2 regions of the Roseovarius sp. D22-M7 genome follow, and region 2 is predicted to be linked to the other one. Evidence: riboswitches for the same ligand, from Rfam matches in the RefSeq annotation. Region 2 holds a riboswitch; the other holds the start of a gene.
What was found. A riboswitch is a leader RNA that binds a small molecule or an ion and turns the genes downstream of it on or off. The one in region 2 is predicted to bind thiamine pyrophosphate.

Region 1 (15,485 bases), on a different contig from region 2:
TAGGCCGAGGTCGATTGCGTCAACTCGTGGGTCTCGGGATCGACATAGAAATGTCCCTGGCTGGGCCCGTCGATGCCGTAGGCCCAGTGCAAACCGGTATTGAACCATTGCGGGCTGTTGGGCGCCGCCATCTGGCGCGCCAGCATGACGCGCATCTCGTCGTAATAGGCGCGCGCATCGGCCTCTGTCGAGAAATAGCCGCCCTTCCAGCCCCAATAGGCCCAAGCACCCGCCAGCCGGTCGAAGACCTGCCGCGCGCGCGTCTCACCGCCGAACCCGTCATTGTCGTCCGCCGGGCGCCCGCGCCACAGGAATTCCGGCACGCCGTCCTCGGGCCGCTTTTCCAACTTGTTGGGCACGCCCGCCTTGCGGAAATACTTCTGCGCGATCACGTCGCTGGCCACCTGGCTCCAGCCCGAGGGCACCTCGATCTCGTCGAGCCGGAACACCGTGGTGCCGTCGGGATTGCGGATCTCGGAAGCGGTGGTGACGAAATCCAGCGCGGCATACGCGTCCTGCCCGGCGGTGGTGAATTTGCGTTCGATCTTCATGTTCTGCGCCTCGTTACGGTCTGGTTTTCCTTGGCCCCTGCGGGCCTGCAATGAATGGCATGCATCCAGCGATGAGCCTCGGCAAGAACGCGGGCTGCGCGGATCATAGCCGTCGGCAATCGGGTGGTCTCTGAACCGGCTCGGCGGCATATCCAGTAATAATCACAATATCTGGTAGCCTTTTGAACCGCACCTACAACCTGACGTATTTTGGTCGGTCCGGTCAACGAAAAATTCACGAGTTTTGTGATAAAAAGAATTTGACTAACAAGATGTAGTGCGGCCGCCACGATAGAATCGCGCGACCCCGATGCGGGCCCACCGCGCCAGCGGTGCGCTGCCACTACATGCTGTATGTGGAATGGTCGGGGCGGCAGGATTCGAACCTACGACCCCCTGTACCCAAAACAGGTGCGCTACCAGACTGCGCCACGCCCCGGACCATGTCGCGGGAATACCCCTGATCGGGGGGCATGAAAAGCGAAAAACGTGCCCCGCGCGGCCTACTCGGCGGCGCTACAGGGCCACGCGGCGCGGTCCTGGTCGATCGCCGGATGTCGCAGTTCCCAGCCCGCCTCGATGCCGATGCGGCGCGCAAGACCGCCATTGATCTCGAGCACGCTCTGGATATTGTCGCCTCCGAAGATCGGCGTCTCGTCATGCGGGACGGCCTCATGATGCACCTTTTGCACCGTGCCGCCCGCATCGAGGAATATCATGTCGAGCGGGATGCGCGTGTTCTTCATCCAGAACGCCACGCGTTGCGGCTCGGGGTAGACGAACAGCATCCCCGCCCCGCTGGCCAGGCTGTCGCGGTTCATCAGGCCCTGTCGCTGCTCGGCCTCTTCATCGGCCAGTTCCACCCGGAACCGCGCCTGGTCGCCGTCGCCGCGCAGCTTGACCACGTCCTCGCGGCAGGGCCCCGCCGCGGCCATGCCGGCCAGCGCGACCATCCCCGCGGCCAGCGCTACTCGGACGATTTGACCGCCGCTTCCCATCCGCACACCTCTGTTGCCATGCGTCCCCGCTTGCCCTCGATCACCCGGATCGCCAGCGCCTCGCCCGGCTGCACATCAGCCAGCCCGGACCGGCGCAGCACGTCGACATGCACGAACACGTCCTCGTCGCTGCCGAAGGTGTTGGCAAAGCCGAACCCCTTGGCCTTGTCGAACCATTTCACGCGCGCCGGCTGAAGTTCGGCCCTGCGCATCACCTCGGGATCGATGTCCTTCAGATCGCTGAGCACGCCGATCTCGACGTCATCGGGCGGCTCGATCACGTGCACTGCCGTGGCCTGACGGCCGCGCTCGGTCTCCTGCACGTCGATCTCGACCGTTGCGCGGTCGGCGACGGAGCTTTGCCCGTAATTGCGAAGCACGTTGGCGTGAAGCAGAATATCCGCGCCGCCTTCATCAGGCACAACGAACCCGAACCCCTTGACCGGGTCGAACCACTTGACGAGACCTCTCAGCCTGCGCGGGGTGTCCTCACTTGCCGTCACACCATGTCACCCGTTACACCCGGTTAAAGGGCCGGATGTGCGGATACGGCACGTCTCAAAGCCCGTTCAAGTTTAACAAGATTGCAGATATTCGCGCAACGTACAACATGCATATCAAGGGTTTAGGCGAACCACTGTCCACGAATCGGCATCATTCCGCCTGCTCCATACAAATCGATCATGCAGTCGAAACGATCCATCGGCCCAGAACTCGATCTCGACCGGGTTGATGCGGAATCCGCCCCAGAACTCCGGGCGCGGCGGGTTGGGGCCCTTGCGCGCGGTAACCTTCGCCACCTCGGCCATCAGCGCGGCCCGCGACTCGAGCGGTTGCGACTGCTGCGACGCCCAGGCGCCCAGCCGGCTCTGCAGGTTGCGCGAGCGGTAGTATTCATCCGCCCGCTGCCCGTCCTCGCGCGTGACATGGCCGCGCACCCGGATCTGGCGGCGCAGGGATTTCCAGTGCATGACCAGCGCGGCCTTCGGCGTCGCGTCAAGCTCGCGCCCCTTGGCAGATCGGTAATTGGTGTAGAAGACGAACCCGTCCTCGGCGATCTCCTTGAGCAGCACCATGCGCACGTTGGGCATCCCCTCGGGATCGACCGTGGCCAGCGCGATCGCGTTGGGGTCGTTGACCTCGGCCTCCCCGGCCTCGGCCATCCATGCACGGGCGATCTCGAACGGGTCGTCGCCTGCGAATATTCCGTCGCGTTCCATCAGGGGCACCTCTCGCAAACCACGGCGTTTCGGGGATACCGGGATGATAGGGCCGGGGGCGGGCGTTGACAAACCGCTTCTCCGGCCGACCGGCCCTTGATGCACTTCGTGCAATCGCCTAAAGGTCGTTGAAATCGCTGTGGCGGGGGTCGGGAATGTCGAACAATCTGATGACGGGAAAGCGCGGGCTGATCATGGGCCTGGCCAATGACAAGTCGATCGCGTGGGGCATCGCGCGGGCTTGCGCCGAGGCCGGTGCCGAACTGGCCTTCAGCTACCAGGGCGATGCGCTGAAGAAACGCGTGGCCCCGCTCGCCGCCGAACTCGGATCGGGGATCGTGCTGCCCTGCGACGTGGCCGACATGGCCTCGATCGACCAGCTTTTCACCGATCTCGGCAGCCATTGGGACAACCTCGATTTCGTGGTCCACGCGATCGGATACTCGGACAAGAACGAGCTGCGCGGCCGCTACGTCGATACCAGCCGCGAGAATTTCCTGCGCACCATGGACATCTCGGTCTATTCCTTCACCGCCGTGATGCAGCGCGCCGAGAAGATGATGAACGCGGGCGGCTCGGCGCTGACGCTGACCTATTACGGGGCCGAGCAGGTGATGCCGCATTACAACGTCATGGGCATCGCCAAGGCCGCGCTCGAGGCGTCGGTGAAATACATGGCCGAGGATCTCGGGCGCGACAACATCCGCGTCAACGCGATCAGCGCCGGCCCGATCCGCACGCTGGCGGCCAGCGGCATCGGCGATTTCCGCTACATCCTGAAATGGAACGAGCTGAACTCGCCGCTGCGCCGCAACGTGACCATCGACGATGTCGGGCGCTCGGCGCTCTACCTGCTGTCGGATCTGGGCAGCGGCGTCACCGGCGAGAACCTGCATGTCGATGCGGGGTATCACATCGTCGGGATGAAGGCTGTCGATGCCCCCGATATCGACGCCACCTGAAGATACCGCGATGACCCCCGACCGCCTGCCGCACGAAAAGGGCTTTCACGTCAGCTGGGACCAGCTGCACCGCGACGCCCGCGCGCTGGCCTGGCGGCTTCAGGGCGAGGCGCCCGACACCGGTTGGCGGGCGCTGGTGGCAATCACCCGCGGCGGCATGGCCCCGGCGATGATTGTCGCGCGAGAGCTCGACATCCGCATGGTCGACACGATCAGCGTCAAGTCCTACGACCACCAGACCCAAGGGGTTGCCCGGATCATCAAGTCGCCCGATGCGGGCGTCGTTGGTGACGGCGCGGGCGTGCTGATCGTCGACGACCTCGTGGATACCGGGCGCACGCTCGACGTGGTGCGCGCGGCCCTGCCGCGCGCGCATATCGCCACCGTCTACGCCAAACCGTTGGGCCGCGACCGGGTCGACACCTTCGTCACGGAAGTCAGCCAGGACACGTGGATCTTCTTTCCATGGGACATGGCCCTGCAATATGTAGAACCCTATCGCGGCGCCTGATCCGCGCGCGCCGCGGCCCTATTGCCCCGCCCCGGGCAACCGCGTAGACCCGATCTGACGGACGTTCCCAACCGACGCACAGGAGGCTGCAACCGTGGGCACAGGCATATCGAAAGGCGCGATGTGGGTTCTGATGGTCCTGCTCATCATCGGTCTGGCCGGCTTCGGGGCGACCAATCTCGGCGGTCGGGTGACCAGCATCGGGTCGGTGGGCGACGCGCAGATCGAGGCCAACACCTATGCCCGCGCGCTGCGCAACGAGATCCAGGCGCTCGAGGCGCAACGCGGCGAAAGCGTGACCTTCTCCGAGGCTCGCGCCGAGGGCCTCGACCGGCAGGTGCTGTCGCGGCTGGTATCGCGCGCGGCGCTGGAGCACGAGACCGCCCGCCTGGGCATTTCCGTGGGCGACGAGACGCTGCGAGACGAGATCCTGTCGATGGACGCCTTCAGCGGCCTCGACGGCAGCTTCGACCGCGAGGCCTATGCCTTCGCGCTGGAACGCGCCGGGCTGAACGAGGCCGAGTTCGAGGCGGACATGCGCGCCGAGACCGCCTCGACGCTGCTGCAGGCGGCGACGTGGTCGGGCATCCGCGTGCCGCCGGTCTATGTCGACACGATCATGCGCTATCTCGGCGAACGCCGCGACGTCACCTACACCACGCTCGACCGCAGCGACCTTGAGACCGGGCTGCCGGTCCCGTCCGAGGGCGATCTGCGCGCCTTTCACGAAGAAAACAGCGCCCAGTTCACCACGCCCGAAACCAAGTCGATCACCTATGCCTGGGTCACGCCCGAAATGCTGCTCGACACCATCGAGGTGGACGAGGACATGCTGCGCCGCGCCTACGAGGAACGCACGCAGGAATTCAACCAGCCCGAACGCCGCCTCGTCGAACGCCTCGTCTTTTCCGACGAGGAGGCGGCAGAGGAGGCCAAGGCCCGCGTCGACGACGGCATCGCGTTCGAGACGCTGGTCGAGGATCGCGGGCTGGATCTCGCCGATGTCGATCTCGGCGATGTCTCGGCGCAGGATCTTGGCGCGGCCTCGGACGCGGTCTTTTCCGCCGAGCCGGGCAGCGTGGTCGGCCCCGTCGACACCGATCTCGGCCCGGCGCTCTTTCGCGTCAACGCGGTGCTCGACGCGCAGGTCACCCCGTTCGAGGATGCAAGGCCGCAACTGCGCGACACCCTCGCGCTCGACCGCGCGCGCCGCCGGATCGAGACCATGAGCGAAGAGGTCGACAACCTGCTCGCCGGTGGCGCCACGCTCGAGGACGTCGCGCGCGAGACCGATCTCGACCTCGGAGAGATCGACTGGCATCCCGGCATGACCGAGGGCATCGCCGGTTATACCGATTTCCGCGAGGCAGCACGGGCCGTCACCGCCGACGACTACCCCCAGGTCGAACGCATGCAGGAGGGCGGCATCTTCGCGCTGCGCCTCGACGGCACGCACGACCCGCGCCTGCAACCGCTTGACGCGGTCCGCGACGCGGTGATCGCGGGCTGGCGCGAAGAGGCCACCGTCGACGCCCTGCGCGACCAGCTCGCCCCGCAGCTCGACGATCTGCGCGGTGGCGACAGCTTCGCCGATCTCGGGCTCGAAGCCACCGAGGTGATCGACCTGACCCGCCGCGGTTACCGCGACGACGTGCCCGAGGGCTTCGTCGACACGGTCTTCGACATGGACGAGGGCGCGGTAGAGACGCTGACCGGCGCGGGCCGCGTCACCGTCATGCGCCTCGACGCGATCAAGCCGCCGGCCAGCGACAATCCCGACCTCGCCCGCCTGCGCAGCACCCTGCGCGATCAGGCCGCCAACAGCTTGGGTCAGGACATGTTCCAGATTCTTGCCAACGATATCCGCGACCGCGCCGGGGTCACCATCGATCAGGCCGCGATCAACGCCGTGCACGCCAATTTCAACTGAGGGACCGCCGCCCGTGGAACTGACCCCGTCCTATGACGCCTTCGCGCGGGCCTTTGACGCCGGCGAGAACCAGGTCGTGCATGCAAGGCTCGCCGCCGATCTCGACACGCCGGTCTCCTTGATGCTGAAACTGACAGGCGGCGCGCGCGACGGCTTCCTGCTGGAATCGGTCACGGGCGGCGAGGTGCGCGGGCGCTACTCGATCATCGGGCTGAAACCCGACCTGATCTGGCACTGCAATGGCACCACCAGCCGTCTCAACCGGCAGGCCCGGTTCGACACCGACGCCTTCGCGGACCAGCCCGGCGATCCGCTGACCAATCTGCGCAGCCTCATCGCCGAAAGCCGCATCGCCCTGCCCGAGGATCTGCCGGCGGCCAGCGCCGGGCTTTTCGGCTATCTCGGCTATGACATGATCCGGCTGGTGGAACACCTGCCCGACATGCCGCACGACACGCTCGGCCTGCCCGACGCGGTGCTTCTGCGGCCCTCGGTCGTCGCGGTGCTCGACGGGGTGAAGGGCGAGGTGACGGTGGTCGCGCCCGCCTGGGCCGGCAGCGGCCAGTCGGCCCGCGCCGCCTATGCGCAGGCCGCCGAGCGGGTGATGGACGCGGTCCGCGACCTCGACCGCGCGCTGCCGCAATCAAGCCGCTCCTTGGGCGAGGCGTCCGAGGACGCGGCCCCGGTGTCGAACTTTACCAAGGCCGGCTACATGACGGCGGTCGAGACCGCCAAGGACTACATCAACGCTGGCGACATCTTCCAGGTGGTCCCGTCGCAGCGCTGGAAACAGCCGTTCCGGCAGCCGGCTCTCGCGCTCTACCGATCCTTGCGGCGCACCAACCCGTCGCCCTTCATGTTCTACTTCAACTTCGGCGATTTTCAGGTCGTCGGCGCCTCGCCGGAGATCCTCGTGCGGGTCTTCGGGCGCGAGGTTACCGTGCGCCCGATCGCCGGCACCCGGCCGCGCGGCGCCACCCCCGAAGAGGACCGCGCGCTAGAGGCCGATCTGTTGGGCGACGCCAAGGAACGCGCCGAACACCTGATGCTGCTTGACCTCGGGCGCAACGATGCGGGGCGCGTATCCAAGATCGGCAGCGTGCACCCGACCGAGAAATTCGTGATCGAACGCTACAGCCACGTGATGCATATCGTCTCGAACGTGGTGGGCGAACTGGCCGAGGATCAGGACGCGCTCTCGGCGCTGCTGGCGGGCCTGCCCGCGGGCACCGTGTCTGGCGCGCCCAAGGTCCGCGCCATGCAGATCATCGACGAGCTGGAGCCCGAAAAGCGCGGCGTCTATGGCGGCGGCGTGGGCTATTTCAGCGCCGGCGGCGACATGGATGTCTGCATCGCGCTGCGCACCGCGGTGGTCAAGGACGACACCCTCTACATCCAGGCGGGCGGCGGCGTGGTCCATGACAGCGACCCCGAGGCCGAGTACATGGAAACCGTCCACAAATCCAACGCGATCCGCCGCGCGGCGGCGGACGCGGCCCGGTTCGGCGGCGACGGCAGCCTCTGAGGCCAGCTTGACGCAGATCAATGCGCGCAAGCGGGTTGCGATCTATCTCCCGATCATCATATTCCAATCGTGGAATATATAATGGAAGGGAGTTCCCATGACCCGTATCGCCCCGACGCTTCTAGCTTTTATGCTCGCACTCGCGCCGCTGGCCGGTCAGGCCGCGGCGCTTGATCTCGCACAGCCCGTGGCGGCCGACAGCCTGCCCGACAGCAAGCTGACGGATCCCGGTCTCTACATCACCGCCGCCGAATCGGGGCGTGTCCTGTCAGAAAACGACAATGTCGCCCTGCTCGATGTCCGTTCGCCCTCCGAGACGATGCTGATCGGCTACCCGACACCGACCGCGGCCAATATCCCGTTCAAGATCGTCGATCCCGATCTCGCCTTCAACGCGGAAGAGGGCGTCTACAAGATGCTGGAATACCCGGATTTTTCGGGCGAGGTGACCGCATGGCTGGCCAGTGACGCCGCAAAGGGCATAGATACGCTCGTGGTCATTTGCCGCTCGGGCTCGCGCAGTGCCTCGGCGGTCGACGCTCTGACCAAAGCCGGAGTCGACGCGACGCTCTACAGCATGGTCGACGGCTTCGAGGGCGACAAGAACGACGCGGGCACGCGCGACGTCAATGGCTGGCGCAATGCCGGTCTGCCCTGGACCTACAAGATCCGCGAAGGCCTCTGGCCCGGGCACCACTGAGACTTGCGGCGCGGCTGGGCCTGCGCCATCAAGGGGCATGGCCCGCCTCATCCTCTTCAACAAGCCCTTCGGCGTGCTGTCGCAATTCACCGATCCCGGCAATGCCGACAGCCCCCGCGCGACGCTCTCGGATTACATCGACATGCCCGGCGTCTACCCCGCCGGGCGGCTCGATCGCGACAGCGAGGGGCTGTTGCTGCTGACCGATGACGGGCGCCTGCAGGCGCAGCTGGCGCAGCCGCGCTTCAAGACCGAAAAGACCTATCTGGTGCAGGTCGAACGCGTGCCGGACGCCGCCGCGCTCGACGCGTTGCGCGCCGGCGTCCGGCTGAAGGACGGCCCGACCCGGCCCGCCCGCGTGCGGCGCATCGACGCGCCGGACCTCTGGCCGCGCGATCCGCCCGTGCGAGAGCGCAAATCGGTGGCCGATTGCTGGCTGGAAATCGTGATTTCCGAAGGGCGCAACCGGCAGGTGCGGCGGATGACCTCGCATGTCGGCCATCCCACGCTGCGGCTGGTGCGCTGGCGGGCGGGGGACTGGTCGCTCGACGGGCTGGCCCCCGGCACGTGGCGCGACGCCAAGCTTTAGCCGCCCTGTACTTTAGCCGCCCTGCACCTGCCGCTCGCCTGCGGGACGCGCGCGCGGGCGCGTCGCCGGCAATTGCCTGCAATATCTCTGCTCGCGCAGCCAGTCCTGCATGTCGCGCCGCTTCGATTTGCTGTGCAGCGGCCCCCAATCCGCGGCCACGCCGCGCATCCCCGCCGACACCACGCCGTCGCGCGTCACGGTATGCGCCATGATGCGGATCGCGCAGGACAGGTTGTCGGGCCCGTAGCGCAGCGCCTCGCCGCTCGTGGCGCGGCATTCATAGCCGCGCGCGGTGGCCGGCGCGATCTGCAAAAGGCCGAAATACCGCCCGCCGCCGCCAACGGCCTGCGCGCGGTACGTGCTTTCATGCTTGGCCAGCGCCGACAGGAACCCGACCCAGAAGGCGCGCCGGCCCCGCTGTCCCGCCTGCGTATAGCCCGGGCACCACGCCGCGATGTCGCGTGGCACATCCGTAACCAGCGCCGCACCATGCCCCCGCAGCGCGTCGAGCGCGCTGCGCGTCCAGAGCGCGGCGCGCTCGCGATGCGCCCAGCGCACCGGCGGCAGCCCACCGTCGCGCGGCACCGATTGCACCGGCTCGACACCGTTTCGCGCCGCTTGCGCTTGCCCGTCACGCGCGAGGCCGTGACCGGGCATGCACGCCAGCACGACAAGAACCACCATCCATTTCATCGGGTCAGCTTGCCCAAAGCCCGCGGCTTTGGCAATGCCGTTCGCGCCGGCACGTCCCGGCCCTCTCGGCACGGCTCATCCGGCGCCGCGCAGGACATGGCCGGCGCTGCGGTCGGGATCATGAAGGACGTGACACCCGCGCCCGGCGGCCTTGGCGGTGTAAAGCGCGCGGTCGGCATCCGCCATCATATGCGCGATATCGGGCACCTTGTAGTAACAACTCAGCGTCGCGCCGATACTGGCCGAGATATGGCAGACCTGCCCGTCGCAGGTTATCGGCGCCTCGAGACCCGCGATCAGCCGCGCGGCGGCATTGGCGACCCCAGGGGCCATTTCCGCGCCCGGCAGCACGAAAACGAACTCGTCCCCGCCGACCCGCGCGATCACGTCCCCGGCGCGCACCTGCGCCAGCATGCGCCGCGCCGCTTCCTGCAACACGTGATCGCCCATCGCGTGGCCATGCGCATCGTTGACCTCCTTGAAATGATCCAGATCGAGATGCAGCAGCGCGAATGGCTGTCCGGCCTGCTGCTGCCGTTCCAACAGGTGATCGAGCGCGCGGCGATTCTTCAGCCCCGTCAGCGTGTCGGTCAGGGCCTGCTCATGCGCCGCGATGCGCGCATCTTCCAGCCGCAGGTTCAATTGATGCGATTCGGCCATCGCCGCCGACTTCGCCTCGACGAGGTACAGCATCTCGGTGGTCAGGTCGGTCGGCGCGAAATCGAGTCCGGTCAGCCCGAAATCGCGCACCGCATCGACCACCGAGATCCCGAAGGACAGGTTGACCAGCGCCCCGGGCCCGCCCTGCACCGACAGGGGCACCAGCAAGCCCTTCAGCGCGTGGCGCGATCCGGCGCGCAGCCGCAGGCGCAACCGCCGGCCCGCGAGCGCGCGCAGATCGGCCATGCCGGCAACCATGTTCGGGCGCGCCATCTCGAAGATCTCGAGGAACCGCGCACCGACCGGATCGCGGTCCCGCATCACCTTGCGCAGCGTCGGACCGGCCTGCACGACATGCCCCGTGGGCCCGAGCACGGCGTGCATCGGGGCCAGCGTGTCCAGCACCTCGCGCATCCTGTCGGCGTCCTCCATCATCCCGCCGACCGCCCAGCGCCCAGATCGAACTCCCGCCCGCTGGCGAAACGCGCGTCCAGAAGCTGCACCTCGATCATCTCGTGCGTGGCGGTCGCGCCGCGATGGTCCAGCACCACCAGCGCACCGTAATCGTCCGCCATCGCCCGCAGGATCCCCATCATCACGTGGCCGAATCGCAGCTCGCCGGGCGCGCCTCGTCCCACCTCCAGCCGATAGAGGCCCGCACCATGGCCATGCAGGGTCAGCGACGGCAGGTCGAGTTCGTCCACCGCCAGCCGCGCCCGGTCCGGCAGATCCTCGAGCGCGTGCAGGAAATCGACGAAATCGACACCGCTGAACCGCAACAGGCGGCGGATCGGCTCGACCGCGCGATGCGACACGAGATAGGTCCCGATATCCTCCAGAAGATCATCGCGCGACCGGTCGAGCCGCGTACCCAGCGCCGCCAGCAGCTGTTGCGTGACCTCCGCATCGTAGCGCATCATCGGCTCGAACGTGTCATAGCCGAGACCGAGCCGCCCGATCACGTCCCGCCACAGCGCGTCGCCGTAGCTGTCGCGAGCGAATCGCTCGATCGCGCGGTTGATCAACCCGTGCATGCCCTTCTCTCCCGTTCGACTCGTCCGCAGCATCGCAGCCAAGCCTTAAGAATCGCTGAACCCGATCCCGCCCGGCGCCGCTTGCCTTCGATCCACGGCACCGCTACGATGATGGCATCCGTTGGGGTGCCCCGTGCCGGGGCTGAGAGGCGTTGACGCCAACCCACCGAACCTGATCCGGCTCGCACCGGCGTAGGGAACGGAGACCGCGCACCGCGCGCCTTTCCCCCTTTGCGCCGGCCGGGCCGCCCGATGAAAGGCCGCACCATGCGCCCAGATTCGCCCGCGCTGATGCTTGATGGCACTGCTCGGATCGGCGGGCTGCACATCTTCGGACCATTGCGCCTGACGGTGGCCGCCGGCCGCATAACCTGCCTTCTGGGGCCCTCGGGGGTGGGCAAGACCACCCTGCTCCGGCTTTTGGCCGGTGTCGACGACGTCACCGATTTCACCGGCACGATCTCGGCCTCGGACAGGCGGCCGCTGGCCGGGCGCATGGCGCTGATGGCGCAGGGCGATCTGCTGATGCCGTGGCTCGACGTGCTGGGCAATGTCACGCTGGGTGCACGGCTGCGCGGCGAGCGGCGCGACCGGAGGCGCGCGATGACCATGCTGGGCCGCGTCGGGCTGGACGATCACGCGCACAAGCGTCCGCATGCCCTGTCCGGCGGGCAGAAACAGCGCGTGGCACTTGCCCGCACGCTGATGGAGGACCGACCCGTGATCCTGCTCGACGAGCCGTTCTCGGCGCTCGACGCGCGCACGCGCACCCAGATGCAGGACCTCGCGGCCGAGCATCTGGCGGGGCGCACGGTGCTGATGGTCACGCATGACCCCGCAGAGGCGGCGCGCATGGGTCACGCCATCCAGATCCTGACCGAGGCGGGGCTGGAGGACGTCACCCCGCCCCCCGGCACCGTGCCGCGCCCCGTGGACGATCCCGACACGCTGACCGCGCAAGGCCGGCTGCTCTCGCGCCTGCGCGCCCCCGCATACGAGGAGTAGACGATGCGCCCCACCGATCACCTCAAATCGCTTTGCACAGAGGACTGGCAGGCGGCCACGCGCCACGCCTTCACCGATCAGTTGGCGGCGGGCACCCTGCCAGAGGATCGCATGCTGGCCTATCTCGAGCAGGATCACCTCTTTCTCGACGGCTTCGTGCGGCTTCTGGCCTCGGCCGTCGCGCGCGCGCCGTCGCTGCCCGAGGCGGTCCCCGGCGCGCAATTCCTCGGGCTGATCTGCGGGCCGGAAAACACCTATTTCCTGCGCGCCATCGCGGCGCTTGGCGGCGATCCCGCGCGGCCCGCGCCCGCGCATCCCGTGACGGCAGAGCTTCAGGACATCATGCACCGCGCGACGCGCTCGGACAGTTACGCCCAGATGCTGGCGGTGCTGGTGGTGGCCGAATGGTCCTATCTCGACTGGGCCACGCCGCATGCCGACAAGGCCGACGGCCTGCCCTTCTGGTTCGGGGAATGGATCAGCCTGCACAGCGGCGCGGGCTTCGAGGGTGTGGTGGCGCATCTGCGCGATCAGCTCGACCGCGCGTGGCCCGCGCTGTCGGAGCCCGAGAAGCGCGCCGTCGAGGCCACGTTCATCGAGACCACGCGGCTCGAACACGCGTTTTTCGATGCCGCGCTCGCGGGCTACCCGAATTGATGACGCGGTCCGTTGGCCCTCACCTGAACCGCGCGTTCACCATCCTCGGCTCAACCGCTTTGGCGCTGGCGCTCTGGCAGGCGCTGGTGACGCTGACGGCGCTGCCGCCCTTCATCCTGCCGGGGCCGGCGCGTGTCGCCGAAACCCTCTGGTCCAGCCGCGCGCTGATCCTCGAGCATGCGGGCATCACCATCGCCGAGGTGGTGATCGGACTGGCCCTCGGCGCGATCCTTGGGGGCGTGTCGGCGATCGGGCTGGCGGCCTCGCCAGTGGCGCGCCGGCTGCTGCGCCCGATGATGGTGTTTTCCCAGGCGATCCCGGTCTTCGCGCTGGCGCCATTGCTGACGCTGTGGCTTGGCTACGGCCTCTGGTCGAAGATCGCCATGGCGCTCTTGATCATCTATTTCCCGGTCACCTCGGCCTTCTTCGACGCGCTGATGCGCACGCCACAGCACTGGCTCGATCTGGGGCGGATCATGGGCGCCAACGCGGCGCGGCTGATGTGGCATATCCGCGTGCCCGCCGCACTTCCCGGTTTCGCCACCGGGCTGCGGCTGGCGGCGGTCTATGCCCCCATCGGGGCGATCATCGGCGAATGGGTGGGGGCCTCGAAAGGGCTGGGCTATCTCATGCTTCTGGCCAATGGGCGAGCAAAAATCGATTTGATGTTCGCGGCCCTCATCGTGCTGGCGATCTTCACGCTTTGCCTGCACATGGGCGTCGACCGCGCCTGCCGCCGCTGGCTGGACGGCAAGTCGGCCGGATGAGCGTCTTCCGGGTTGAAGGAACCGTGTCAGACCGTGCCGTTTCGCTCGAACGCCATGAAAAAGATCGCCTCTCGCCCGAAATCGATCCGAATTCGAGGCGTATCCTCTCAGGATGAGCACCCTGCCCCCAACCCGTTTCGCGACCCCTCTGCGCCTCTCGGTCTTTATCGACGCCGACAACATCCCCGCAAGGAAAGCCGGGATCATCCTCGCGCTTGCCAACCGGCACGGTTCGCCCGACCTCGTGCGCGCCTATGGAAATGCCTGCAACCTGCCCGGTTGGGACGACCTGCCGGGAGTCCACCTGATCCATTCCGGCAGCGGCAAGAATGCCGCCGACATGCTGATCTGCCTCGACGCGATGGAGCGGGCGCTGTCGGAACAATGCGAGGCGGTTCTGCTCATCAGTTCCGATCAGGATTTCACCCATCTCGCCACCCGCCTGCGCGGTTACGGCCTCACGGTGATCGGCGCGGGAGAGGCGAAAACGACCGAGCGCTTTCGCGCGGCCTGTTCGACGTTTCACGTGATCGATACGGACGCGCCGCCCGCCGATCCGGCGCATGCGCCGACGCCGCCTGCCCCGCCGATCTCGGACCTCGATCAGACGATCCGCAACGTGATCCGGTCGAACTGCAAGGATTCGACCGGGCTGGAAATCACGGTGCTCTCCAGCCGCATGTTTAAGCTTCACGGGGTCAAGATCAGCGACATGCCGGACAAGACCTGGCGCAAGTATCTCGCCAACCGTCCCGATTTCTTCGCGCTCGACCCCAAGGGTCCGAACGCCAAGGTGCGCTACAGGCCGGCAGCATTCTCCACCACCGCGACATAATGCGCGGATCATCCGAGCTGTCTCGCGTACAAGCCTGACCTTCGATGACAGGCAGGGCGCAATGCACTCACAGAGAGCTGCCGCGACGCAAGACACAGCCCCTCTCAACAGGGATCGAGTTCTCCGAGATCGCGCGCGAACAGCGCAGGGTCGGCACGGGCGGTTATCCGGCTGGACTGCGGAAAGCTCAGCCCGTTCAACCGTGCACGCGCCCCACAGAACTGCGCGCAGGCCTCGTGGGGCGATGCTTCCAGCATGATCGCGCCGCTCTCCTCGCGCAATCGAAGCATGCAGCCCCGGGCCTCCAGCAGCGAGCCGTCCGGCGCGGCCGTCGCCGTGCCTTGCACGCCGCAATGGTGCATCCCTTGCCAGCTCGATATCCGCAGATCTACGGCATTAGTGCCCGCTTGCCGTGCGATCAGGAAGCTGTTCCCGCCATAGGCACAATAAAGCCCCGCCGAATCGGCGAGCGCGGGGGCGGCGGAGATCAGGAAACCGGCCAGAACCGGCAGGACACGTGACTTCATCGAGATTGCCTCCTCAGCAATGGGGCCAACATCGTCCCGACGCCAATCATGGCATGCCTTGGGCGTGTCCTGAATGTCGGGATCGCGTGTCCTGACATAAGCCTGCGCCTGACGCGCACATGCCAGCCGAGCGCCCACCGGGTTCTAGAAATCCGTGGCCGCGCCTCCTTCGGCCTTGCGGCGGGCAACGAAATCGGCCAGTTCGTCGCGGATACTCTCCTCCATCGGCGGCGCCTCGAAATCTGCGAGGATATCCTGGAAGACCTGATGCGCGCGCGCCGGGGTCCAGACTCCGCCGGCGGCCTCCCACGCCTCGTGATT
Region 2 (15,485 bases):
GCCAGCGCCCAGGCCCGGGCGAAATGGATGAGGAACACGTAATCCTGCACGAGGTAACCCAGGAAAGCCTGGCGCGGCAGCGTACCGTCGCGCAGTCCCTCGACGAAGGCGTGATGCGTGTAATCGGTCCAGACCGTCCCCGCCGCATCGCGCAGGCGGGGAAAGGTCGCGCCATAATCATGCGTCATTGCGCGTTCACATCCAATGCAAGGCCCGAGACGGGCGTGTTCTCCTCGATCATCCCGCCATCCAGCAGGAATTGCTCGAACCGCTGGTAGCGGGCGTGATCGAGGGCCGCGGGCCGGGTGGCGAAGCGCGGATAAGTGTCGGCCCAGGCCATCTCGTTCAACTCGTCCTGCAACTCGCGCGAGGTGCCCGAGAAGATCTCCCAGCTTTCCTGCGGATGGTTCATGATGTACTGAGTGGCGCGTTCGGTGGCGTGCAGGAACCGGCGGATCATGTCCGCATCCATGCGGTCGGGATTGGCGACGTAGATCAGCTCGTCATAGGCGGGCACGCCCTCTTCCTCGATGTAGAAACAGCGGCCCGGCACCCCCTCGATCTGCATCTGGTTGAGCTCGAAATTGCGGTAGGCGCCGATCACCGCGGCGACCTGACCCGACATCAGCGACGGCGACAGCGACCAGTTGACGCTGACCAGTTCGATATCGTCGAGCGTCAGGCCGTGCTGGCCGAGGATCGTCGACAAGAGCACCTCTTCGACGCCCGACACGGAAAATCCGACCTTGCGGTCCTTGAGATCGGCGATGGTCTCGACCGGTCCGTCCTTCAGCACCAGCAGGCAGTTGAGCGGCGTGGCCACCAGCGTGCCGACCCGGCGCAGCGGCAGCCCGTTCTCGATCTGCAGGTGCAGTTGCGGCTGGTATGAGATCGCCAGATCCGCCTGCCCGGCGGCCACCATCTTGGGCGGGTCCGACGGGTCGGCGGGGGCCACGACCTCGACCTCCAGTCCGGCCTCTTCGAAATAGCCCAGCTCCTCGGCCACGATGATCGGCCCGTGATCGGGGTTCACGAACCAGTCGAGGATCAGGGTCATCTTGTCCTGGGCCATGGCAGGGGGGGCCGCGAGGGCGAGGATCAGCGCAAGGTATCTCATCTTTTCAGTCTCCTTGGGGAAGATCGCCGAGGGCGATCAGGGTAATGTCTCCGTCCCAGCGGGCACGCAGCCGCGTCGCCGCCTGCCACGAGCGCAGGCCGGTGCGGCAGGCCAGCACGGCGCGGCGTCCGTCGGGGCGGATGTCGGATCGGTCGAAATCGGTCACCTGAAGGCGGGTGGCGTCGGGCAGGGCGGGGCCGGCCTCGCCCGCCGCGCGCAGGTCGACCAGCCAGTCGTCGGGGCGGGTCTGCGCGGGCGCGATGAAGCCGAAGCCGCCTTGCGGTTCGTGGGCGCGGTCGAAGCGGAACCCGCCGAAGCGGTGACCGATGGCCTCGAACGTGACCAGTTGCCCCAGCGGCGCGGGCGTCATGCCGGTCAGGACCGCCATGGCCATCTGCGCCTGCAGGCTGCCCACGACGCCCACCGAGGGGCCCAGAACGCCGTCGGCGGCGCAGCTGCCCGCCCGCTCGGGCAGATCGGGGAAGACCGCGCGCAAGGATGGCGCGCCGCCGCAGAACCCGCCGCAATAGCCCGACGTGCCCACGACCGAGGCGCTGATCAGCGGGATGCCCGCCGCGAGGCAGGTATCGGAGGCCACGTAGCTGGCCGCGAAACTGTCGGCGCAATCCAGCACCAGATCGGCAGAGGTCACGTGATCCGACGCGTTCGCCGGATCGAGCGGCGCTGATACGGCCATGATCGTAGAATCCGGGTTCAGGTGGGCCATGTGGTGCGCGGCCGTATCGGCCTTGGACTTGCCGATATCGTCCATGCGAAACAGCGTCTGGCGGTGCAGGTTTGTAACGCTCACGCGATCGCCGTCCATCAGCGTGATCCGCCCCACCCCCGCGCCCACGAGGTATTGCAGAACCGGCGCGGCCAGCCCGCCGGCGCCGACGATCAGGACATGCGCGGCCGCCAGCCGATCCTGCGCCGCAGGCCCGAACTCTGGCAGGGCGATCTGGCGGGCGTAGCGGCTCATGCTGTGGCCTCGATCCATTGCCGGACGCGCGCCAGAGGATCTTCGTTCAGCGTGATGTCGGTCACCGCCGCGACGACATCGGCACCGGCGTCGAAGGCGCCCTGCGCGCGCTCCACCGACATGCCGCCTATGGCCACGAGGGGGATGTCGCCGATCAGGCGCTTCCATTCCGTCAGCTTGTCGAGCCCCTGTTCGTGCCATTTCATCTTTTTCAGGATGGTTGGATAAACAGGGCCGAGGGCGACGTAATCGGGATCCTGCGCGAGCGCGCGGTCAAGCTCTGCATGGTCATGCGTGCTGATCCCCAGCCGCAGCCCGGCGCGGCGGATGGCGGGGATGTCGGCGTCATCCAGATCCTCCTGCCCCAGATGCACCCAAGGACAGCCAGTATCCAGCGCCACCTGCCAGTGATCGTTGACCACGAGGATCGCGCCCTGCGCGCGGGAAAGCGCCAGTGCCTCGGCGATCTCGGCGCGCAGCGCGTCGCCTGAGAGCTGCTTTATCCGAAGCTGCGCCAGCCTCACGCCAAGCGGCAGGGTGCGCCGCAGCCAGTCGGCGGAGTCGAAGATCGGGTAGAAGCGGGGCAGCGCCATCACGAGAAGGCCTGCCCCAGCACCGGCGTCGAGGGCGCGGCCATGTCGCGCGGCATCATCGGGTCGGCCTCGAACCCCATGCGCCCCGCGACCAGCGCGCGCGCGAACCCGTCGGCCATCGCCGCCGGATCCCCGGCCTTGGCGACGGCGGTGTTCAGCAGCACCGCGTCATAGCCCAGTTCCATCGCGTGGGCGGCCTGGCTTGGCACACCAAGGCCCGCGTCGACGACCAGCGGCAGGTCGGGGAAATGCGCCCGCAACGACCGCAGCCCGTAGATGTTGTTGAGCCCCAGACCGGTGCCGATGGGCGCGCCCCAGGGCATCAGCACCCGGCAGCCGGCCTCGACCAGCCGTTCGCAGATCACCAGATCCTCGGTGCAATAGGGAAACACCTTGAACCCGTCATCGGTCAGGAGGCGCGCCGCCTCGACCAGCCCGAACGGGTCGGGCTGCAGCGTGTCGGCGTGGCCGATCACCTCGAGCTTGATCCAGTCGGTGTCAAACAACTCGCGGGCCATCTGCGCGGTCGTCACCGCCTCGCGCACCGAATGACAGCCGGCGGTGTTGGGCAGCACATGCACGCCCAGATCGCGGACCAAGTCCCAGAACGCCTGGCCGGCCCGCTCTGACCCGGCCTCGCGTCGTACGGACACCGTGGCGATCCCGGCACCCGAGCGTCTGAACGCCTCGGCGAGGATCGCGGGCGAGGGGTATTGCGCGGTACCCAGCATCAGCCGCGAGGCGACCTCGGTGTCATAATACGTTGGCATCTCAGCCCCCTTGCCGCGGCGTGACGATCTCGATCCGGTCGCCATCGGACAGGCGGTGCGCGGCGCGATTCGCGGCTGGTACGAATTCCTCGTTGACCGCCGTGGCGAGTTTGACGTCGCCATAGCCCATCTCGTCGAGAAGGCCGGCGAGGGTGTCCGCGCCGCTCTCCCGCGTGGTGCCGTTAAGCGTGATCTTCATGGTATAACTCCGGTCTTTCATTGTCGCGCAGCACCAGCCCGGCGACCTGCCGCGCCACCGCGGGCGACAGCAGGAAACCGTGGCGAAAGAGGCCGTTGACATGCAGCGTGTCGCCTTTGCGGGTGATGCGCGGCAGATTGTCGGGAAAGGCGGGGCGGGCGTCGGCGCCGATTTCCACCACCTCGGCCTCGCCGAAGGCGGGATGCAGGGCGTAGGCCGCCGACAGAAGCTCCATCACCGAGCGGGCCGAGGCGCGCCCGCGCTCGCCGCTTTCGAGCTGCGTGGCGCCCAGCATGAAGATGCCATCGCCGCGCGGCACGATGTAGAGCGGGAAACGCGGATGCAGCAGGCGCACGGGCCGCGAAAGCTGCACCTCGGGACTGCGCAGCACGACCATCTCGCCCTTGACGCCACGCAGATCGGGCAGGGCGCCCTGTGCGGCGAGGCCGCGGCAATCGATCGTCGGGCCGTCCGGCGCGGCATCGGTCTGCTCGAAGCGCGCGCCGTCCTCTTCCAGCGTCAGGCGCAGATGCTCTAGCGCCGCGCGCGGGTCGATATGCGCCTCGTTCTCAAACCAAAGCGCCCGGTCGTGCCGCTCGGCGACATGGGGCTCGAGCGCGGCCAGAACGTCGCCGGTGACCAGCCGGTGCCCGGCGGTGCGGTGCGCGAAATGGTCAAGCTCTCGCCAGTCGCGCCCGAGCGTAACCACGAGCGAGCCTTGGCGCGTGACCGCGACGCCTTGGGCTGCCCACCAGTCGGCGGCCTCGCGCCCCAGCCGCACCACGGGTTCTTCCGCCGTGGCGCCTTCGCAATCGGGGGCGAGCATGCCGCCGGCCCACCACGAACAGGCGTGCGGTCCGGGGGCCGCGGCCGGATCGCGCAGCGTCACGGGCACGCCGCGTGCCATCAGTTCGGTGGCCACGCAAAGCCCCGCGACGCCCGCACCGCGAATGGTGACGGGTGCGGTCATGTCCAGACCTCGTGGAAATGGTGCAACGGTCCGTGTCCGCGTCCGATATCGAGGCCGTCTGCGGCCCGGATCGCGGCGTGCAGCCAGCCATGCGCGCGCTCGACCGCTTGCGCAAGGGTGCGGCCCTTCGCAAGTTCCGCCGCGATGGCCGAGGAATAGGAACAGCCCGTGCCGTGGGTATTGCGCGTGGCGATGCGGGGCGCGTCGAGGCGGATCACGTCGTCCGCGACAAGCCAGTCGGTGCAGGTCTCGCCATGCCCGTGGCCGCCTTTCATCAGCACCGCGCGGGCGCCCATGTCGCGCAGCCGCGCGCCCTGATCCCGCATCTCGGCGTCGCTGCGCGCTTCAGGCAGCCCGAGAAGCGCCGCCGCCTCGGGCAGGTTCGGCGTCAGCAGGGCGGCGCGCGGCAGAAGATGCCTGACCAGCGCCGCGCGCGACGCATCCGGCAACAGCCGCGCCCCGGACTTGGCGACCATCACGGGATCGAGCACCACGGGACCCTTGTAGTCATGCAGGGCGTGCGCCACCGTCGCGATCAGGCTGGCCTCACCCAGCATCCCGATCTTGATCGCGTCGATGTGGATGTCATCCAGCACGGCCGCGATCTGCGCGGCAACGGATGTATCGGGGATCGGATGCACGTCGGTCACGGCGCGCGTGTTCTGCGCGGTGACGGCGGTGATAACGCTGGTCCCGAAGACGCCGAGCGCCGAAAATGTCTTGAGATCGGCCTGAATGCCCGCGCCGCCGCCACTGTCGGAGCCTGCGATCGTCAGCGCTGTTGTCGCCATCCTGCGTTCCTTCCGTCTTGACGGGAACGAAGGTGCTGCGCCGGGTGGCGGGCAAGGCTCCGTTCCCTACGCCGGCGTTACCCGGATCAGGTTCGATGGGTTGGCCTCTCACCTCTCAGCCCGGTCAACGGGCACCCCAACGGATACCTCCAACGTAGCAAGGCACCGCGGGCACGACAAGGGGCGACGCCATCGGCCCGACCCGCGGCCGGTCCATGCGCGTCCGGTCGCGCGGCGCGTGTCAGAAAACTGTCACTTGCCTTGCGAACAGACGTCATGAATGACGGGTCCGGGACTGGCGCGTCCCGCAGGACAAAGGACGGAGGCATGACGACCTATGCTGTCAACGGGCTGGGCCGGATCGGCAAGCTGATCCTCAAGCCGCTGCTGGCGCGTGGCGCGCGGATCGCTTGGATCAACGACGCGACCGGAGATCCAGAGATGCACGCGCATCTGCTGGAATTCGACACGGTGCATGGAAGGTGGGACGCGGATTTCGCCCATGACGCGGGCAGCGTCACCATCGACGGCGTGCGCCTGCCCTTCATCGGTGCGCGCGACATCGCGGAGCTGCCGCTGGACGGTGTCGATGTGGTGATCGACTGCACCGGCGTGCACAAGAGCGAAGGCAAGCTCGCGCCCTACTTCGAGGCCGGGGTTTCGCGGGTCGTTGTCTCGGCGCCGGTCAAGGACGGGCCGACCGTGAACATCTGCCACGGCGTCAATCACGCCGCCTTTGACCCCGCGCGGCACCGGATCGTGACGGCGGCAAGCTGTACGACCAACTGCCTTGCGCCGGTAGTCAAGGTCCTGCACGAGGCGATCGGTATCCGGCACGGATCCATCACCACGATCCATGACGTGACCAACACCCAGACGATGGTGGACCGGCCCGCCAAGGATCTGCGGCGCGCGCGCTCGGCGCTCAATTCGCTGATCCCGACGAGCACCGGCAGCGCTACCGCGATCACGCTGATCTATCCCGAACTGACGGGCCGGATCGACGGCCACGCGGTGCGGGTGCCGCTGCTGAACGCCTCGCTGACCGATTGCGTGTTCGAGATGGACCGCGAGACCAGCGTCGAGGAGGTGAACGCACTGTTCAAGGCCGCCGCGGAAGGCCCGCTGGCAGGCATCCTGGGATACGAGACGCGGCCGCTGGTGAGTGCAGATTACACCAACGACACAAGGTCGGCCATCGTCGACGCGCCCTCGACGATGGTCACGGGCGGCACGCAGGTGAAGGTCTATGCGTGGTACGACAACGAGATGGGCTATGCGCACCGGCTGGTCGATGTGGCGCTGATGGTCGGGGCGCGTCCGTGACACCACGCACTGAGCGTCCAGATGGTCTTTCGGCCTATATCGCCGTGACGGCGGCCTATTGGGCCTTCATGCTGACCGACGGCGCGCTGCGGATGCTGGTGCTGCTGCATTTCCACACGCTTGGGTTCACACCGGTGCAGCTGGCCTACCTCTTCGTGCTCTACGAGATCGCGGGTATGGTGACCAACCTGTCGGCGGGCTGGATCGCGGCGCGGTTCGGGCTGACGGCGACGCTTTACGCGGGCCTCGGGTTGCAGGTGGCGGCGCTGGTGGCGCTGGCGCAGCTCGACCCCGGCTGGGCCGTGGCGGCCTCGGTGGTCTACGTGATGGTGGTGCAGGGCGCGTCGGGCGTGGCCAAGGATCTGGCCAAGATGTCGTCGAAATCCGCCGTGAAGCTGCTGGCGCCTGAGGCCGAGGGCGGGCTGTTTCGCTGGGTCGCCGCCCTGACCGGGTCGAAGAACGCGGTCAAGGGCGTCGGGTTCCTGCTGGGGGCTGGCCTGCTGGCGACCTTCGGCTTTGCCGGGTCGGTCTGGGCGATGGCGGGCGTGCTGGCGGTGATCCTAGGGGGCGTCGCATGGGCGATGCCGCCCGGGCTGCCGACGGGGCGCAAGGGTGCGAAATTCTCCGAAGTGGTCTCGAAATCCGCCAACGTGAACTGGCTGAGCGTGGCGCGCGTCTTCCTGTTCGGGGCGCGCGACGTGTGGTTCGTGGTGGGCATACCGGTCTATTTCTACGCGGTGCTGTCGGACGGCACCGAGGCGGGCGACCGCGCGGCGTTCTTCCTGGTCGGGTGTTTCATGGCCGGCTGGATAATCCTTTACGGCGCGGTGCAGGCGGGCGCGCCGCGGCTGTTGCGGGCGCGCAGCCGCCCCGAGGGCGAACTGATCCGCGCGGCGCGGGGGTGGGCGATCGCGCTGTTGGCGGTGCCCGTGCTGCTGACGCTGGCCGCAGCGCTGGCGGACGGGCCGCAGACCTGGCTGACGGGCGCGCTGGTCGCGGGGCTGCTGGCCTTCGGCGCGGTCTTTGCGGTCAATTCGGCGCTGCATTCCTATCTGATCCTCGCCTTCTCGAAGGCCGAGCGGGTGACGATGGATGTCGGGTTCTACTACATGGCCAATGCCGCCGGGCGGCTTCTGGGCACGGTGCTGTCGGGGGTGACCTATCAGATGGGCGGGCTGGCGCTGATGCTGGGCACGGCGAGTGCGATGGTCGCCGCGTCTGCCTTTGCGGCGGGTCGGCTCGACAGCGCGGCAGACCCCGGCGTTGCGCCCGGATCCTGACCGGGGCCTCCGGCGGGAGTATTTCTGGCAAGATGAATGCGGGACGCGTTGTGCGGCGAGCCTGGAGCGTCAGGTGTTGAAGAGGAAGTGCAGCACGTCGCCATCCTTGACGATGTACCCCTTGCCCTCTGAGCGCATCTTGCCGGCATCCTTCGCCTTCTGCTCGCCGCCCAAGCTGACGAAATCGTCATAGGCGATGGTCTCGGCCCGGATGAAGCCGCGCTCGAAATCGCCGTGGATGACGCCGGCGGCCTTGGGCGCGGTGGTGCCGGTGGGCACGGTCCAGGCGCGCGCCTCCTTGGGGCCGACGGTGAAATAGGTCTCGAGATGCAAGAGGTCGTAGCCGGCACGGATCAGCCGGTCGAGGCCGGCCTCCTCGAGCCCCATCTCCGAAAGGAACATCGCCGCCTCCTCGGCGTCGAGCTGGCTGATTTCTTCCTCGATCCGGGCCGAGATTACCACCGAGGCCGCACCCTGGGCCTCGGCCATCCGCGCCACGGCCTCTGAATGGGCATTGCCGGTGGCGGCGTGGGCCTCGTCGACATTGCAGACGAAGAGGACCGGCTTGGAGGTCAGCAGTTGCAGCATCTTCCACGCCTTGAGGTCGTCCTCGTCGACCTTGACGGTGCGCGCGGGGCGGCCCTCTTCGAGAGCGGCCTGCGCGCGCGCCAGCAGGCGGTCGGCTTGCACGGCCTCCTTGTCCCCGCCCTTGAGCTTACGCGCGAGACCGGCGCGGCGTTTCTCGATGCTGTCGAGATCGGCGAGCATCAGTTCGGTCTCGACCGCCTCGGCATCGGCGACCGGATCGACGTGGCCCTCGACATGCGCGACGTCGCCGTCCTCGAAGCAGCGCAGGACATGGGCGATGGCGTCGACCTCGCGGATATTGGCGAGGAACTGGTTGCCGAGACCTTCGCCTTTCGAGGCGCCCTTCACCAGCCCGGCGATATCGACGAAGGTCATGCGGGTCGGCACGATCTGTTTGGATTGCGCGATCGCCGCCAGTTTGTCGAGGCGGGCATCGGGCACCGCGACCTCGCCCACGTTGGGCTCGATCGTGCAGAACGGAAAGTTCGCGGCCTGCGCCGCGGCGGTGCGGGTGAGCGCGTTGAAAAGCGTCGATTTGCCGACATTGGGCAAGCCGACGATACCCATCCTGAAGCCCATCTGCCACTCTCCCGACCGGTGAATTGCGGGCATCTACCGGGCGGGGCGGGGCAAGGTCAAGCCGGGCATTGATTTCGCCCGCGCTTTGCGCCAAACCCGCCGGAACCCAGCCGGAGGACACAGACCCCATGACCCGTATCGACACCAGGTTTGCCGAACTGAAAGCTGCCGGAAAGAAGGCCTTCGTGTCCTACATCATGGCGGGTGACCCGGATGTCGAGCGGTCCTTCGAGGTGATGCAGGGTCTGCCCGCGGCGGGGGTCGACGTGATCGAGCTGGGCGTGCCCTTCACCGATCCGATGGCGGACGGGCCGACGATCCAGCAGGCCGGCCAGCGCGCGCTTGCCGGCGGCATGACGCTGGAGAAGACCTTGCAGATGGCGCAGCGCTTCCGCGAGATCGACGACACCACCCCGATCGTGCTGATGGGCTATTACAACCCGATCTACAGTTGGGGGGTCGAAAGGTTCCTCGTCGATGCCGTAGCCGCGGGGATCGACGGGCTGATCGTGGTCGATCTGCCGCCCGAGGAGGATGACGAGCTGTGTCTGCCGGCGGCGCGCACGGGGATGAACTTCATCCGCCTGGCGACGCCCACGACCGATGACAAGCGCCTGCCCAAGGTGCTCGAGAATACCAGCGGCTTTGTCTATTACGTCTCGATCACCGGCATCACCGGTGCGGCTTCGGCCGAGGCGGGCGAGGTTGAACCGGACGTCGCGCGCATCAAGGCGAAGACCGATCTTCCGGTGGTCGTGGGCTTCGGCATCCGCACCCCAGAGACGGCGCAGTTGATCGCCGGCGTGGCCGATGGCTGTGTTGTCGGCTCGGCCATCGTGGCCGAGATCGCCAAGGGCGGGCCGGTCTCGGACGTGATCGAGTTCGTGCGTGGGCTGGCTGGCGGTGCGCATCGCGCCTGATCCGATCAAGATGCTGCTTTTGAACGATAAAAAATGATCGGAACCTCTTGAAGGTTCGGTGCCCTGCTCCCAGATGTACCATGAAAGGGAGCGGCAGGCCCCGGACATGGCGGCAATGCCGTCCTCTCGATCAAGACCGAGACGGAACAGAAAGGAGGGAAGCGATGAACATGAGATCACTGATACCATGGAACACCCGCAGCCCGGCGAACTGGGCAGGCGACCGCGATCCTTTTGCACTTTTGCACAACGAGATGAACCGCTTGTTCGATAGCGCCTCTCGCGAATTCGGACGTGACCTGTGGGCCCTCGACGGATTCGGCGGTTGGCCGCGGGTCGACGTGACCGATGCAGAGGACCACGTTCGCGTCGATGCCGAAGTACCGGGCCTGAACGAGAAAGACGTGGAACTTACGTTGAAGGACGGCGTCCTGACGTTGAGCGGTGAGCGCAAGGTCGAGAACGACGACAGCGACCGCCGCGTATCCGAGCGTTTCGTGGGGCGGTTCGCGCGGCAGATCCCGCTGGGATACGAGATCGACGAGGACAATGTGTCGGCAACCTTCGGCAATGGCGAGTTGACCGTGACACTGCCCAAGACGGCGCAGTCGAAATCGGACGCCAAACAGATCGAGATCAAGTCGGCCTCGTGAGGCGATCGGATCAGTGACCTCTTCAAGGCGCGCCCATCGTAGGGCGCGTCTTTTATTTGTGATTGTTGCGAGGCATCTCGTCCGCAGCAGGTGCGGCGCTTCCCGGGTTTTTCCGACTTTTTCTGCGACACATCGTTCGATTGTGCCATAAGGCGCGAATGTGTACGGAACGTTCATCGGATCTGGAGGGCGCATGGCTGTCATCACGAATATTCAGGATCTCAAGGAGATATTTGCGCGGCGTGTGCCCAGGATGTTCCATGATTACGCGGAATCGGGCAGCTGGACCGAACAGACCTTTCGCGAGAACACCTCGGATTTTGACAAGATCCACCTGAAACAGCGCGTCGCCATCGACATGACCGGCCGCAACGTCGCGAGCCGGATGATCGGGCAGGATGTGGCGATGCCGGTGGGGCTTGCGCCGGTCGGGCTGACGGGCATGCAGCACGCCGATGGCGAGATCAAGGCGGCGCGTGCGGCTGAAAGGTTCGGCGTGCCCTTCACCCTGTCGACGATGTCGATCTGCTCGATCGAGGATGTGGCCGAGCACACGACCAAGCCGTTCTGGATGCAGGTCTACACCCTGAAGGACGACGATTTCATGCAGCGCCTGTTCGACCGGGCGAAAGAGGCGAAGTGCTCGGCGGCGATGATCACCGTCGATCTGCAATTGTTGGGGCAGCGGCACAAGGACCTCAAGAACGGGCTGAGCGCGCCGCCCAAGCTGACCCCGTCGAGCGTGGCGAACATGATGACCAAGGTTCGCTGGGGCTTGGGGATGCTGGGCACCAAGCGGCGCTCTTTCGGCAATATCGTGGGCCATGCCAAGGGCGTGACGGATCCCTCGTCGCTGAGCACATGGACCGCCGAGGCGTTCGACCAGGCGCTCGACTGGGACCGCATCCGCGAGTTCCGCAAGATGTGGGACGGCCCGCTGATCATCAAGGGGATCATGGATCCGCGCGACGCGGTCGAGGCGCTCAATGTCGGGGCGGATGCGATCATCGTGTCCAACCATGGCGGGCGGCAACTGGACGGGGCGCTCTCGGCGATCCGGGCGCTGCCGGCGATCATGGATGTCGTGGGCGACAAGATCGAGGTGCATTTCGACAGTGGCATCCGGTCCGGTCAGGACGTGCTCAAGGCGCTGAGCCTCGGGGCGAAGGGCACCTATATCGGACGCGCGTGGACCTACGGGCTGGGCGCCATGGGCGAGGCCGGCGTGACCCGCGCGCTCGAGGTGATCCACAAGGAACTCGACACCTCGATGGGACTGTGCGGGCGGCGCGACGTGCATGATCTCGACCGCGATGTGCTGCTTGTGCCCAAGGGGTTCTTCGACGGTTGGGAGTAGCGCCCGGACCGCCGGCCGCCGTATTCGGGTGTTTTTGCCGGGCAGAAACGGAAAGGACCGGATTCGGGCCTTTTCAAGCGCGGCGGTGTGGTCTATCAGCCGGGCTTCATGCGGGGTGACAGCCTTGGAGGCACCCCGCGCCAATAGATGGAGAATTCAAGATGGCTGGAGAAATTCCTGATCTTCACGCCCAGGAACGCACGGGGACAGGCAAGGGCGCCGCTCGTGCGGTGCGCCGCGCGCATCTGGTTCCGGGGATCGTGTTCGGGGGCGATACGGATCCGTTGCCGATCCAACTGCCCTACAATGCCCTGATCAAGCGTCTCAAGGCGGGTCGGTTCAAGTCGACGCTGTTCAACCTAAAGGTCGATGGCCACGAGGATGTGCGCGTGATCTGCCGGGACGTACAGCGCGATATCGTGCGTGACCTGCCGACGCATGTCGATTTCATGCGCCTGCGCCGGACGTCCAAGATCAACCTGTTCATCCAGATCGACTTTCAGGGAGAAGAGGAATGCGCGGCGCTGCGCAAGGGTGGCGTTCTGGCCATCGTGCGCCCCGAGATCGAACTCGTGGTGACCGCGGGCGACATTCCCGAGAGCATCGTCGTCGACCTGACCAAGATGGAGAACATCGGCGACACGATGACCATTTCCATGGTCGATCTGCCCGCCGGCGCGAAGCCGACCATCGATCGGGATTTCGTGATCTGCAACATTTCCGCGCCCTCCGCGCTGAAGTCGCAGGAAGACGAGGACGAAGATGAGGCCGAGGTCGAAGAGGCCGCCGAGGAGGCCTCGGAAGAGGCCTGAGATCCGGTCATCCGGTAGATTACCCGAGACGCGGCCCCGGAATGGGGTCGCGTCTTTGTCTTTTCAGTCGCCCAGACGGCGCGCGCGCGCGGCACGGTAGGCGCTGATACGCTCTTCGAGGCGGTCGGCATAGGCGTTGCGACCTTCGTCGCTCATTTCGGCGAGGTGCCGCACGAGCACCTCCTGGCCCATCTCGAAGCGGACCGCGAAACGCGCCCGGTGCTGGCGCATCCGGTCGGCGACCTGCGCGGGGTCGAAGGGTACGGCGCGCAGATCCCGCACGAGGGCGTCGTAGCTGTCACCCAGCCTCGCGCGCCCGCCATCGGCGGCGCGCCACGCCTCACGCATCTGCCGGGCGATCTCCTGCCGGTCCTCGGGGCTGAGGGCGCGGGTCAGCGGGCCCCCGGCCATTTCGAGCCGCGGCGGATGCGGCTCGCCCGCGTGGCGCAGCGCCCAGCCGGCGGCCAGACCCACGACCAACAGGTTGAGCGCGAGCGAAGCCACGAGCAGGATGCGCATCAGGCGGCCGTCGCGCGCCGTGCTCTGCCGGTCGGTCATCAGTCCTCTCCCGCGGCCAGATCGAAGGCCATTTCGGGCGTGATATCGACAAGATAGCTCGCGTCATCCACGCCCGTCACGCGCGCCGGAAGGCCGGTGCCGATCCACAGCCCGGCCAGCGCCGCGGTCGCCAGCCCCGCCATCGCCGGCCAACCGCCTACCAGATCCCGCAGGCGCGGCATCGCGGTGCGTCGTGGCATCGGGCTTTCGGCGGCCGCCTGCATCGATGCGGCATCGGCCATGACGCGGGCCAGCAGCGCGTCGGTCGGTGCCGGCGGGGAGTGCCGCGCCGCCTCGAAGAACACATCGAGCGCGCGGTCGTCGTGATCGTCACCAGTCATCGGCATATCCCAACTCCTCTTTTCTTTGCCTGAGCGCCGTCGCCAGCGCGCGTTTGCCCCGCGATGTCAGGCTTTCCACCGCCTCGACCGAGATATCCATGATCTCGGCGATGTAGATATTCGACAGCCCCTCGATATGGCGCAGTACCACGGCCTCTCTTTGCCGGGCGGGCAGGGCGTTCAGCGCCGCCTGCAACGCGTCGGCGCGGGCACGTTCGTGCATCGTCTGGACCACGCTGGCGCGGCCGTCCGCGGGCTCGGGGATCGTGTCGAGCGTGACGGTTCCCCCGCGTGCCCGGCGCTGCCGGTCGATGCAGAGATTGGCCACCACGCGGTAAAGCCAGGTGGTCACCTTCGCCTCGCCCTCGCGCCAGGCATGCGCCTGTTTCCACAGCCGCAGCATCGCCTCTTGCGCGACGTCCTCCGCCTCGGCGCGGTTGCCCAGAAGGCGCCACGCATGGGCCATTACGCGCGGTGTCAGCCGATGGGTCAGCACGCGGGCCGCGGCCTGCTCGCCATCGGCAAAGCGCGCGAGCAGGGCCTCGTCGGGCAAATCCTCGATGGCGTCGAATGGCATCCGCATCGCCCCTGACAGTACCCGTCCCGCGCGCCCTTGGCCAGCGATGCGGGCCCCGGATCCATGGCATCACTCGCCGGATTTGCGCCCGCGCATTCCGTGGTGGCGGTCGCCCCGCTGGCTGTGCCAGTCGTCGAATTCCGCGCGCGACACCGCCCCGTCACCATCGAGATCCATGCGCGCCATCATGCCGCCCTGCCGCCGGGCTTGCAGTTCCTGCATGCCGAGATGTCCGTCGCCATCGGCATCGTGCCGGTCGATCATGTGATCGGCCCGCCGGCCGATCCTTTCGGCCTGCCGCGCCGTCATGCGGGCGATCAGTTCCTCACGCGAGAGCGCGCCATCGCCATCGGCGTCGGCCCGATCGAAGCGCGATTGCATATGCGCCATCATTTCGGCGCGCGTGATTTCGCCGTCGCCATCGGTGTCGAGCGCATCGAAGACCGGGCGCATCTGCGTGCCCCCGTTGTGGCGGTCGGCCAGCACTGTGCCCGGCCCGCCGAGGGCAAGGACCGTGGCAAGCCCGGTGATCAGTTTTGCATTTTTCATCGTGAACTCTCCGCTGGTGTCTGATACGTCGGAACCGCGAAATGACTGTCGCGTCCTGACCGGCTCGCAAGGGATGATACGCGGCCCGCGCCGTTTTCCGTCGCAGATGCGCGAGTGCCCGGCAGGATGCACCGCGCGGTTTGCGACATCGCGCCGCAAGGACAGGCTGTCATCTTTCAAAGCCATGTGCTTGCCCGCACGGTACGGGGAAACGATCGAAAGGGTGCTTTCCATGCACGATACCAGCGTCCAGACCGACCGCCCCGTCTGGCCCGCCCTGCGACGCGGGTTCCGTCGCAAATGCCCGAATTGCGGGCAGGGGCCGATTCTCAAGAGTTACCTGAAGGTGCGTGAGACCTGTCCGGTCTGCCGCGAGGATCTCAGCCATCATCGCGCCGATGACGGGCCCGCCTACCTGACGATCCTGCTGGTTGGGCACCTGATGGCGCCGCTGCTGCACGTGACGTTCACCCATTTCCGACCCGAGCCGCTGGTGTTGTTCACCATATTCGGCGTTGGCACG

Region 1: linked by a shared signal. The riboswitch ahead of V8324_RS13120 (ABC transporter ATP-binding protein) and the one ahead of thiD (bifunctional hydroxymethylpyrimidine kinase/phosphomethylpyrimidine kinase) in region 2 are both predicted to bind thiamine pyrophosphate.

What each region holds. Positions count from the first base shown of each region.
Region 1 covers NZ_JBAPKY010000028.1:11,815-27,299, reverse strand. Annotated here, with positions in the region: gene V8324_RS13190 (vitamin B12-dependent ribonucleotide reductase) at 1-551, opposite strand, end outside; tRNA gene V8324_RS13185 (tRNA-Pro) at 914-990, opposite strand; gene V8324_RS13180 (DUF192 domain-containing protein) at 1,055-1,549, opposite strand; gene V8324_RS13175 (cold-shock protein) at 1,519-2,052, opposite strand; gene pdxH (pyridoxamine 5'-phosphate oxidase) at 2,167-2,769, opposite strand; gene fabI (enoyl-ACP reductase FabI) at 2,925-3,731, shown strand; gene gpt (xanthine phosphoribosyltransferase) at 3,742-4,242, shown strand; gene V8324_RS13155 (peptidylprolyl isomerase) at 4,337-6,172, shown strand; gene trpE (anthranilate synthase component I) at 6,186-7,697, shown strand; gene V8324_RS13145 (rhodanese-like domain-containing protein) at 7,795-8,397, shown strand; gene V8324_RS13140 (pseudouridine synthase) at 8,435-8,986, shown strand; gene V8324_RS13135 (transglycosylase SLT domain-containing protein) at 8,999-9,679, opposite strand; gene V8324_RS13130 (diguanylate cyclase domain-containing protein) at 9,755-10,774, opposite strand; gene V8324_RS13125 (heme NO-binding domain-containing protein) at 10,771-11,373, opposite strand; TPP riboswitch at 11,486-11,589, shown strand; gene V8324_RS13120 (ABC transporter ATP-binding protein) at 11,641-12,378, shown strand; gene V8324_RS13115 (TenA family protein) at 12,382-13,035, shown strand; gene V8324_RS13110 (ABC transporter permease) at 13,035-13,802, shown strand; gene V8324_RS13105 (NYN domain-containing protein) at 13,915-14,637, shown strand; gene V8324_RS13100 (hypothetical protein) at 14,742-15,164, opposite strand; gene V8324_RS13095 (trimethylamine methyltransferase family protein) at 15,309-15,485, opposite strand, start outside.
Region 2 covers NZ_JBAPKY010000052.1:8,232-23,716, reverse strand. Annotated here, with positions in the region: gene tenA (thiaminase II) at 1-188, opposite strand, end outside; gene V8324_RS17545 (ABC transporter substrate-binding protein) at 185-1,117, opposite strand; gene V8324_RS17540 (HesA/MoeB/ThiF family protein) at 1,122-2,099, opposite strand; gene V8324_RS17535 (thiamine phosphate synthase) at 2,096-2,692, opposite strand; gene V8324_RS17530 (thiazole synthase) at 2,692-3,462, opposite strand; gene thiS (sulfur carrier protein ThiS) at 3,464-3,661, opposite strand; gene V8324_RS17520 (FAD-dependent oxidoreductase) at 3,645-4,631, opposite strand; gene thiD (bifunctional hydroxymethylpyrimidine kinase/phosphomethylpyrimidine kinase) at 4,628-5,422, opposite strand; TPP riboswitch at 5,469-5,571, opposite strand; gene V8324_RS17510 (ArsJ-associated glyceraldehyde-3-phosphate dehydrogenase) at 5,750-6,748, shown strand; gene arsJ (organoarsenical effux MFS transporter ArsJ) at 6,745-8,028, shown strand; gene ychF (redox-regulated ATPase YchF) at 8,098-9,195, opposite strand; gene trpA (tryptophan synthase subunit alpha) at 9,324-10,115, shown strand; gene V8324_RS17490 (Hsp20/alpha crystallin family protein) at 10,280-10,768, shown strand; gene V8324_RS17485 (alpha-hydroxy acid oxidase) at 10,962-12,125, shown strand; gene V8324_RS17480 (50S ribosomal protein L25/general stress protein Ctc) at 12,287-12,937, shown strand; gene V8324_RS17475 (periplasmic heavy metal sensor) at 13,001-13,495, opposite strand; gene V8324_RS17470 (hypothetical protein) at 13,495-13,842, opposite strand; gene V8324_RS17465 (RNA polymerase sigma factor) at 13,826-14,419, opposite strand; gene V8324_RS17460 (EF-hand domain-containing protein) at 14,483-14,962, opposite strand; gene V8324_RS17455 (DUF983 domain-containing protein) at 15,195-15,485, shown strand, end outside.